Regions from separate parts of the Staphylococcus sp. EG-SA-2 genome, predicted to be linked through region 1. Evidence: a T-box and tRNA genes for the amino acid it is inferred to sense, from the RefSeq annotation. Region 1 holds a T-box; the other holds one or more tRNA genes.

Region 1 (5,038 bases):
TACAACAATCATCAGATGAAGATGAAGAATAATAAAAAAATAAGACTTCCCTATATGTAGGGGAGTCTTATTTTTATGCTAGAAAGTAATGCTGTACTATATTCAATGATTAGTAATGATTAACTTTCTAATTGTTTCATTGCGTAAGGTATTTCATTGATAAGTCTTGATGGTGGTACCACATACATATCTTTTGCAAGGTTTTCGCCAATAAAACTATGTGTATATGTGGCACTCATAACCGCTTCTTTTAAGTTATCAAATTGACCGACAAAACTTGTAATCATACCAGCAAGTGTATCGCCCATACCACCAGTCGCCATTGCTGGGCTACCGATTGTTAATTTAAAGTCTTCATCTTTAAAGAAAATTTCAGTACCATGTTTTTTAAGTACAACAGTTGCACCTAAACGATCAACTGCTTCACGATTACGCTCATATGTCTGTTCCTCAATAGGAATACCACTTAATCGTTCCCATTCTTTGAGGTGTGGAGTAAAGATCACACGACATGTAGGTAATTGCGGTTTCAGTTTACTAAAGATTGTAATCGCATCGCCGTCTACGATTAAATTTTGATGCGGTTGTATATTTTGTAGTAGGAATGTAATGGCATTATTTCCTTTGAAATCAACGCCAAGACCTGGACCAATTAGTATACTGTCAGTCATTTCAATCATTTTCGTCAACATTTTCGTATCATTAATATCAATAACCATCGCTTCTGGGCAACGAGAATGTAATGCTGAATGATTTGTTGGATGTGTAGCTACAGTGATTAAACCACTACCGCTAAATACACATGCACGAGCCGCTAACATAATGGCACCACCTAAGTTAGCAGATCCACCAATTAATAAAATTTTGCCATAATCACCTTTATGTGAATCTTCTTTACGCTTAGGAATGTTAATAGAATTTAACGTTTCCATAGTGATATAACCTCCCATGTAAAAGCCTTTTCCAAATTTATTCAATTTTAAAAATATATAGTAACTTTTAACAAAATGTATTATAAATTTCTGAATTCATTATTATTTGTCGTTAAATACAATAGAAAATACTATACCTGTATATGCAATTCGTCAATAGATAAATTATTAAATATGCTTACAACAATCTTAATATCCTTTAACGCACTACAATAGTGCTCTGATAATAGGTTATAAATGTACGTAAAACCATTGTTTCAATAAAAATGAAAACGTATACTTCAAGAAGGATGGGTTACTTAATATAAACAAGGGGGTAACATATATGACTTTATATTTAGATGGTGAAACACTAACAATTGAGGATATTAAATCATTTTTACAACAACAATCAAAGATTGAAATTATTGATGATGCGTTAGAACGTGTCAAAAAAAGTAGAGCGGTAGTTGAACGTATTATTGAAAATGAGGAAACGGTTTACGGTATCACTACAGGTTTTGGGTTATTTAGTGATGTACGTATAGACCCGACGCAATATAATGAATTACAAGTGAATCTGATACGCTCACATGCCTGTGGACTAGGTGAGCCATTTTCAAAAGAAGTAGCATTAGTCATGATGATTTTACGATTGAATACATTATTAAAAGGTCATTCAGGTGCCACTTTAGAATTAGTGAGACAATTACAATTTTTTATAAATGAACGTATTATACCGATAATCCCACAGCAAGGCTCTCTCGGTGCATCAGGAGATTTAGCGCCATTATCACATTTAGCATTAGCATTAATTGGTGAAGGGAAAGTATTGTACAGAGGGGAAGAAAAGGATAGTGACGATGTATTAAGAGAATTAAATAGACAACCTTTGAACCTTCAGGCTAAAGAGGGTTTAGCATTGATTAATGGTACGCAAGCTATGACAGCTCAAGGTGTCATTAGTTATATAGAAGCAGAAGATTTAGGTTACCAATCTGAATGGATTGCTGCATTAACGCATCAGTCTCTTAATGGCATTATAGATGCATATCGACATGATGTGCACTCTGTTCGTAATTTTCAAGAACAGATTAATGTGGCAGCGCGTATGCGTGATTGGTTAGAAGGATCAACATTAACGACGCGACAAGCAGAAATACGTGTACAAGATGCATATACGTTGCGTTGTATACCACAAATCCATGGCGCGAGTTTTCAAGTATTCAATTATGTTAAACAGCAATTAGAATTTGAAATGAATGCGGCTAATGATAATCCACTTATATTTGAGGAAGCAAATGAAACGTTTGTTATTTCAGGTGGTAACTTCCATGGACAACCTATTGCTTTTGCATTAGATCATCTTAAATTAGGTGTAAGTGAATTAGCAAACGTATCGGAACGTCGTCTAGAGCGACTAGTAAATCCTCAATTAAATGGTGATTTACCAGCATTTCTTAGTCCAGAGCCAGGATTGCAAAGTGGCGCGATGATTATGCAATATGCTGCTGCAAGTCTCGTTTCTGAAAATAAAACTTTAGCGCATCCAGCGAGTGTTGATTCTATCACTTCATCTGCGAACCAAGAAGATCACGTATCTATGGGAACTACAGCTGCTAGACATGGTTATCAAATTATTGAAAATGCAAGACGTGTGTTGGCAATCGAATGTGTTATTGCATTACAAGCAGCAGAGTTGAAAGGTGTCGAAGGATTATCACCAAAAACACGTCGTAAATATGAGGAGTTTCGAAGTATCGTGCCATCCATTACACATGACCGTCAATTTCATAAAGATATTGAAGCGGTTGCACAGTATTTAAAGCAATCAATTTATCAAACGACTGCATGTCACTAAATCGACATGAGTGATGTTTGAAATCGTTACTTGAAAAAGCAAATATAGTTTGCTATATTAAAATTAACTTAATAAGACATTGTTCGTAGGACAAGTAATATATAGTGTTCGATATCAGAGAGCTTGTGGTTAGTGTGAACAAGAATCAACATATATATGAATCTACCTACTTAATTTAAAAGAACAATCGGTGATAACCGTTATTTTAGTGAAGTGCAATTTAGGTTTAGTGTATCTTTATAACTTAAATTGTTAAATAGGGTGGCAACGCGTAGACCACGTCCCTTGTAGGGATGTGGTCTTTTTTTATTTTCTAAAAAATAAAGACGTACGTCATTCCATAATAAATGATAATTATTTGGGAAAGGATGAAGGTTAATGTTAGACATTAGATTATTCAGAAATGAGCCTGACACAGTTAAGAGCAAAATTGAATTACGTGGAGATGATCCAAAAGTTGTAGATGAAATTTTAGAATTGGATGAGCAACGACGTAAATTAATTAGTGCAACAGAAGAAATGAAAGCACGTCGTAATAAAGTAAGCGAAGAAATCGCATTAAAAAAACGTAATAAAGAAAATGCTGATGATGTGATTGCTGAAATGCGCACATTAGGTGACGATATTAAAGAAAAAGATAGTCAATTAAATGAAATTGATAATAAAATGACAGGTATCCTTTGTCGTATTCCAAATTTAATAAGTGATGATGTACCTCAAGGTGAATCTGATGAAGATAACGTTGAAGTTAAAAAGTGGGGTACACCACGTGAGTTTTCATTTGAACCAAAAGCACATTGGGATATTGTAGAAGAATTGAAAATGGCTGATTTTGATCGTGCAGCAAAAGTTTCAGGTGCGCGTTTTGTATATTTAACAAATGAAGGTGCGCAATTAGAGCGTGCTTTAATGAACTATATGATTACAAAACATACAACACAACATGGTTATACAGAAATGATGGTACCACAGCTTGTGAACGCAGATACAATGTATGGTACAGGTCAATTACCTAAATTTGAAGAAGATTTATTTAAAGTAGAAAAAGAAGGATTATATACAATTCCAACTGCTGAAGTACCATTAACGAATTTCTACCGTAATGAAATTATTCAACCAGGTGTACTTCCTGAAAAATTCACTGGTCAATCTGCATGTTTCCGTAGTGAAGCAGGATCAGCAGGTAGAGATACAAGAGGATTAATTCGTTTACATCAATTCGATAAAGTGGAAATGGTACGTTTTGAACAACCTGAAGATTCATGGAATGCTTTAGAAGAAATGACAACAAATGCAGAAGCAATTCTAGAAGAGTTAGGTTTACCATACCGTCGTGTTATTTTATGTACAGGTGATATTGGATTTAGTGCAAGCAAAACATATGATATAGAAGTTTGGTTACCAAGCTACAATGATTATAAAGAAATTAGTTCATGCTCAAACTGTACGGATTTCCAAGCGCGTCGTGCTAACATCCGCTTCAAGCGTGACAAAGCAGCTAAACCAGAATTAGCACATACATTAAATGGTAGTGGTTTAGCAGTTGGACGTACATTTGCTGCTATTGTTGAAAATTACCAAAATGAAGATGGAACAGTAACAATTCCAGAAGCATTAGTACCATTTATGGGTGGTAAAACACAAATTTCAAAACCAGTTAAATAAAGGCTTTAGCTACAAGCTTTAAAAAGTATATATTCTACGTATACTTAAAGCAAGGGCAAGATACTTTAAATAATATTTTAAAAAGTGGTGACGAAGCTGTCGCCACTTTTTTTGTGCTGTAAAAGTATAATAGTGAGCCAATGCACATAACAACAATAAATTAAGTTTGTGGTTTAATGGGGTGAACGCATTTCATTATAGCAACAATACGGGATAATTATGATGAACTAAAACAATCTAAAACGTAACAATTTTGAGCATCACTATTATAGGAAATTAAGTGATAAAAAACTGATTTCGTTGATGTAGTATGAGTAATATCGATGGAGTAGGGTAGGGGGAGAGGATGATGATTATAAGGGAGTGTTACATGAATCAATATCCCAGACTCATCATTAGATATAAAAAATTATAAAATTAGTACTTAAAAACAACTACAAATCCGTAGAAAATATGGAGGTAGTCTTAAATAAAAATTGAAAATTATCAAAAATAAAAAGTTGATATGAAGATGATTGAAGACGCCAGTATGTCTAACCTCATACAAACTGGTGTCTAATGTTATTGCTTAGGGTATAGAACTGTATTAGACTAGGTATAT
Region 2 (6,681 bases), on a different contig from region 1:
AGATGAGACGTTATTTAAATTACAACGTCAGTTTGCATACACGAAAGAAGAGATTCATAAGTATATTCAGGAACTTGTAGAAGGTAAGAAGGATCCTATCGGTGCAATGGGATATGATGCGCCAATTGCAGTGTTGAACGAGCGACCAGAATCACTATTTAATTACTTTAAACAGCTGTTTGCACAAGTTACGAATCCACCAATTGATGCGTATCGTGAAAAAATCGTAACGAGTGAACTTTCTTATTTAGGTGGCGAAGGTAACTTACTAGCACCTGACGAAACGGTTTTAGATCGTATTCAATTGAAAAGGCCGGTATTGAATGAATCACACTTAGCAGCGATTGATCAGGAACATTTTAAATTAACTTATTTATCAACGGTATATGAAGGGGATTTGGAAGATGCGTTAGAAGCATTAGGCCGAGAAGCAGTGAATGCTGTAAAGCAAGGCGCTCAAATTCTAGTGTTAGATGACAGTGGATTAGTTGATAGCAATGGCTTTGCAATGCCGATGTTACTCGCAATAAGTCATGTGCATCAATTACTTATTAAAGCAGATTTACGTATGTCTACAAGTTTAGTCGCTAAATCTGGTGAGACACGAGAAGTGCATCATGTTGCTTGTTTACTCGCATATGGCGCGAATGCAATTGTGCCATACCTAGCGCAACGTACAGTTGAACAACTGACATTGACAGAAGGGTTACAAGGCACCGTTGTCGATAATGTTAAGACATATACGGATGTATTGTCAGAAGGTGTCATTAAAGTAATGGCTAAGATGGGAATTTCGACAGTGCAAAGTTATCAAGGTGCACAAATATTTGAAGCGATTGGCTTGTCTCATGATGTGATTGATCGTTATTTTACTGGGACACAGTCTAAGTTATCGGGTATTTCGATTGATCAAATTGATGCTGAAAATAAAGCACGTCAACAAAGTGATGATAATTATCTTGCATCAGGTAGTACATTTCAATGGAGACAACAAGGTCAACATCATGCTTTTAATCCGGAATCTATTTTCTTATTGCAGCACGCATGTAAAGAAAATGACTATGCGCAATTTAAAGCATACTCTGAAGCGGTGAACAAAAATAGAACAGATCACATTAGACATTTACTTGAATTTAAAGCATGTACACCGATTGACATCGACCAAGTTGAACCGGTAAGTGACATTGTCAAACGCTTTAATACAGGGGCGATGAGTTATGGATCGATTTCAGCGGAAGCACATGAAACGTTAGCACAAGCCATGAACCAATTAGGTGGAAAGAGTAATAGTGGTGAAGGTGGCGAAGATGCAAAACGTTATGAAGTACAAGTTGATGGAAGCAACAAAGTAAGTGCGATTAAACAAGTTGCTTCTGGGCGTTTTGGTGTAACTAGTGATTATTTACAACATGCCAAAGAAATTCAAATTAAAGTTGCGCAAGGTGCAAAGCCTGGTGAAGGTGGTCAATTACCTGGTACTAAGGTATATCCGTGGATTGCAAAGACAAGAGGGTCAACGCCAGGTATCGGTCTGATTTCACCACCGCCACATCATGATATTTATTCAATAGAAGATTTAGCGCAACTGATACATGATTTGAAAAATGCGAATAAAGATGCAGATATCGCGGTAAAATTAGTTTCGAAAACAGGTGTTGGTACCATTGCATCTGGGGTGGCAAAAGCATTTGCAGATAAAATTGTCATCAGTGGTTACGATGGTGGTACAGGGGCTTCACCTAAAACGAGTATTCAGCATGCCGGTGTTCCTTGGGAGATTGGTTTAGCAGAAACACATCAAACATTAAAACTAAATGACTTAAGAAGTCGTGTTAAGTTAGAAACAGACGGTAAGTTATTAACTGGTAAAGATGTAGCGTACGCATGTGCGCTTGGAGCGGAAGAATTTGGATTTGCAACTGCACCATTAGTGGTGTTGGGCTGTATTATGATGCGTGTATGCCATAAAGATACATGTCCAGTAGGAGTTGCAACTCAAAACAAAGATTTACGTGCTTTATATAGAGGTAAAGCACATCATGTTGTTAATTTTATGCATTTTATTGCACAAGAATTAAGAGAAATTTTAGCATCTTTAGGTTTGAAACGTGTAGAAGACTTAGTTGGAAGAACTGATTTATTACAACGATCATCAACATTAAAAGCGAATAGCAAAGCGGCTAGTATTGATGTTGAAAAACTGTTATGTCCTTTCGATGGGCCAAACACAAAAGAAATTCAACAAAATCATAATCTTGAGCATGGATTTGATTTAACAAATTTATATGAAGTAACGAAGCCATATATTGCTGAAGGACGTCGCTATACAGGTAGCTTTACAGTAAATAATGAACAACGTGATGTAGGAGTTATTACAGGTAGTGAGATTTCGAAACAATATGGAGAAGCAGGACTTCCTGAAAATACAATTAATGTTTATACGAATGGTCATGCTGGTCAAAGTCTTGCAGCATATGCACCGAAAGGCTTAATGATTCATCATACTGGAGATGCGAATGACTATGTTGGTAAAGGATTATCTGGTGGTACGGTCATTGTCAAAGCACCTTTTGAAGAACGACAAAATGAAATTATTGCTGGTAACGTCTCATTCTATGGTGCGACAGGTGGTAAGGCATTTATTAACGGTAGTGCAGGAGAAAGATTCTGTATTAGAAATAGTGGTGTAGATGTTGTCGTTGAAGGTATCGGTGACCATGGATTAGAGTACATGACTGGTGGACATGTCATTAATTTAGGTGATGTAGGTAAGAACTTCGGTCAAGGTATGAGTGGTGGTATTGCTTACGTTATCCCGTCTGATGTAGAAGCTTTTGTTGAAAATAATCAACTAGATACGCTTTCGTTTACAAAGATTAAACACCAAGAAGAAAAAGCATTCATTAAGCAAATGCTGGAAGAACATGTGTCACACACGAATAGTACGAGAGCGATTCATGTGTTAAAACATTTTGATCGCATTGAAGATGTCGTCGTTAAAGTTATTCCTAAAGATTATCAATTAATGATGCAAAAAATTCATTTGCACAAATCATTACATGACAATGAAGATGAAGCGATGTTAGCTGCATTTTACGATGACAGTAAAACAATCGACGCTAAACATAAACCAGCCGTTGTGTATTAAGGAAAGGGGGAGATACGATGGGTGAATTTAAAGGATTTATGAAGTATGACAAACAGTACTTAGGTGAATTATCACTGGTAGACCGTTTGAAGCATCATAAAGCATATCAACAACGATTTACTAAAGAAGATGCCTCTATCCAAGGTGCGCGATGTATGGATTGTGGAACGCCGTTTTGTCAAACCGGACAACAGTATGGTAGGGAAACAATAGGTTGTCCAATTGGAAACTACATTCCTGAATGGAACGACTTAGTGTATCATCAAGATTTTAAAACTGCTTATGAACGCTTAAGCGAAACAAATAACTTTCCTGACTTTACAGGGCGTGTATGTCCTGCACCATGCGAAAGTGCTTGTGTGATGAAGATTAATAGAGAATCGATTGCGATTAAAGGTATTGAACGCACAATTATTGATGAAGCTTTTGAAAATGGTTGGGTAGCGCCGAAAGTTCCGAGTCGCCGTAGAGATGAAAAAGTGGCAATCGTTGGAAGCGGTCCAGCAGGATTAACTGCTGCTGAAGAACTTAATCTACTAGGATATCAAGTGACTATTTATGAACGTGCTAGAGAATCAGGCGGTTTATTAATGTATGGTATTCCAAATATGAAGCTTGATAAAGATGTGGTTCGACGTCGTATTAAGTTAATGGAAGAAGCGGGCATTACTTTCATTAATGGTGTTGAAGTAGGCGTTGATATTGATAAAGCAACGTTAGAATCTGAGTATGATGCCATTATATTATGTACTGGTGCACAAAAAGGTAGAGATTTACCTTTAGAAGGACGCATGGGTGATGGTATACATTTCGCTATGGATTATTTAACTGAACAAACGCAGCTGTTAAATGGAGAAATTGATGATATTACAATAACTGCAAAAGATAAGAATGTCATTATCATTGGTGCTGGTGATACAGGGGCAGACTGTGTAGCGACAGCATTAAGAGAAAATTGTAAATCGATTGTTCAATTTAATAAATATACGAAATTGCCAGAAGCAATTACATTTACAGAAAATGCATCATGGCCTTTAGCAATGCCGGTGTTTAAAATGGACTATGCGCACCAAGAGTACGAAGCTAAGTTTGGTAAGGAACCACGTGCATATGGTGTTCAAACAATGCGTTACGATGTTGACGATAAAGGACACATACGTGGTTTGTATACTCAAATTTTAGAGCAAGGCGAAAATGGTATGGTCATGAAAGAAGGACCTGAAAGATTTTGGCCTGCTGACCTTGTATTATTATCAATCGGCTTCGAAGGTACAGAACCAACAGTACCGAATGCTTTTAACATTAAAACGGATAGAAATCGAATCGTGGCGGATGATACAAACTATCAAACTAATAATGAAAAGGTATTTGCTGCTGGAGATGCTAGACGTGGTCAAAGTTTAGTTGTATGGGCAATTAAAGAAGGTAGAGGCGTAGCGAAAGCAGTAGATCAGTATTTAGCGAGTAAAGTTTGTGTATAATCTTTGTATGGAAATGGTGGTTACGTTGACGTTGTGTCATGCTGAATCGAGTTTGAAATAATCTAGTATCTATCAACGTCACATGCCATCTTTGTAACCTAAAAACAAAGGTTTGTAAGACAACAAATCGATTAATTATAAGTAGTGATTTTTTACATTCGTTTATAGGTCAACTGTAGTGGAAGACAATGATTTGTGGTAATCATGTAATGCTTAAAAACAATATTGACTTTTACAGAACGTTCATATATGATAAATATTGTGTTTAGGAGGAATACCCAAGTCCGGCTGAAGGGATCGGTCTTGAAAACCGACAGGGGCTTAACGGCTCGCGGGGGTTCGAATCCCTCTTCCTCCGCCATCAATATTTATATTAAATACTATATATAATGAAGGTAAGTGCTCAAATTTTGAGTATTTGCCTTTTTTATTTGTCTTTGAATGGCTCGTTTTTTTAGCTATAGAAATGATAGGGCATTGAGATTGGAAGGGCATTTGGCTTGTGCAATATACATAGCTAAATGTCTTTTTTGTTTTGTGAAATATGATGGATGGCTTGTGTGGGCAAGTTTGCTATTTATAGATATGCATTTTTCAATTTAGGAGTTGGCCATGCATCTACACTTTATAATGGTGAGAGCGTGGTGAGGTATTGTTAATCACGCAATTGTAGCGAGGAGTTATTGCTACATATGTCGTTATGGCCTATTGATTTTCTAAAATAGCTGTATCAGATCATGTGACAAAATAAAAATAATTTGTTGAAAGCCTTTACATAACTTGTCTAGACAAGTTATACTCGTTTTAAGACATTAAGGGAGTGAAATATATGGCTGTAAAAAGAGAAGATGTAAAAGCCATCGTAAGCGCTATTGGGGGAAAAGAAAATCTTGAAGCTGCAACGCATTGTGTAACACGATTACGTTTAGTGCTTAAAGATGAAAGCAAAGTTGATAAAGACGCATTAAGTAATAACGCGTTGGTCAAGGGGCAGTTCAAAGCAGACCATCAATATCAAATTGTCATTGGTCCAGGAACAGTCGATGAAGTGTATAAGCAGTTTATTGATGAAACAGGTGCTCAAGAAGCTTCGAAAGATGAAGCGAAACAAGCAGCTGCGAAAAAAGGGAATCCAGTACAACGTTTGATCAAATTGTTAGGGGATATTTTTATACCAATATTACCTGCGATTGTGACAGCTGGTTTGTTAATGGGGATCAATAATTTACTTACAATGAAAGGTTTATTTGGTCCAAAAGCACTTATTGAGATGTATCCGCAAATTGCTGATATTTCAAACATCATTAATGTGATTGCGAGTACGGCATTTATTTTCTTACCAGCATTAATTGGTTGGAGTAGTATGCGTGTATTTGGTGGTAGTCCGATTCTAGGCATAGTCTTAGGTTTGATTTTAATGCATCCGCAATTAGTATCTCAGTATGATTTGGCAAAAGGGAATATTCCGACGTGGAACTTATTTGGCTTAGAGATTAAGCAGTTGAATTACCAAGGTCAAGTGTTGCCTGTTTTAATTGCAGCTTATGTTCTAGCTAAAATTGAAAAAGGATTAAATAAAGTCGTTCACGATTCGATAAAAATGTTGGTCGTTGGACCCGTAGCGCTTTTAGTTACTGGATTTTTAGCATTTATTATCATTGGACCAGTTGCATTATTGATTGGTACAGGTATTACATCTGGTGTTACATTTATATTCCAACATGCAGGATGGCTTGGCGGAGCAATATATGGATTGTTATATGCACCACTTGTAATTACAGGACTACACCATATGTTTTTAGCAGTAGATTTCCAATTGATGGGTAGCAGCTTAGGTGGTACGTATTTATGGCCAATTGTTGCGATTTCCAATATTTGTCAGGGCTCTGCAGCATTTGGAGCATGGTTTGTCTATAAACGTCGTAAAATGGTTAAAGAAGAAGGCTTGGCATTAACATCTTGTATTTCTGGTATGTTAGGTGTTACTGAACCAGCTATGTTTGGTGTGAACTTACCTTTGAAATATCCATTTATCGCTGCGATATCAACGTC

Evidence for each region. The T-box of region 1 lies ahead of serS (serine--tRNA ligase). A T-box ahead of a tRNA ligase gene usually reads a tRNA of that ligase, here a tRNA-Ser.
Region 2: it has a tRNA-Ser gene. The T-box ahead of serS (serine--tRNA ligase) is inferred to sense a tRNA for this amino acid. The anticodon was not compared.

What each region holds. Positions count from the first base shown of each region.
Region 1 is NZ_JACYHC010000437.1:106-5,143, forward strand. It holds partial or broken gene IDG60_RS27405 (hypothetical protein) at 1-32, shown strand, start outside; gene IDG60_RS05455 (NAD(P)H-hydrate dehydratase) at 120-932, opposite strand; gene hutH (histidine ammonia-lyase) at 1,258-2,772, shown strand; T-box leader at 2,852-3,061, shown strand; gene serS (serine--tRNA ligase) at 3,151-4,437, shown strand.
Region 2 is NZ_JACYHC010000276.1:375-7,055, forward strand. It holds partial or broken gene gltB (glutamate synthase large subunit) at 1-3,148, shown strand, start outside; gene IDG60_RS02680 (glutamate synthase subunit beta) at 3,166-4,629, shown strand; tRNA gene IDG60_RS02685 (tRNA-Ser) at 4,898-4,990, shown strand; gene treP (PTS system trehalose-specific EIIBC component) at 5,459-6,681, shown strand, end outside.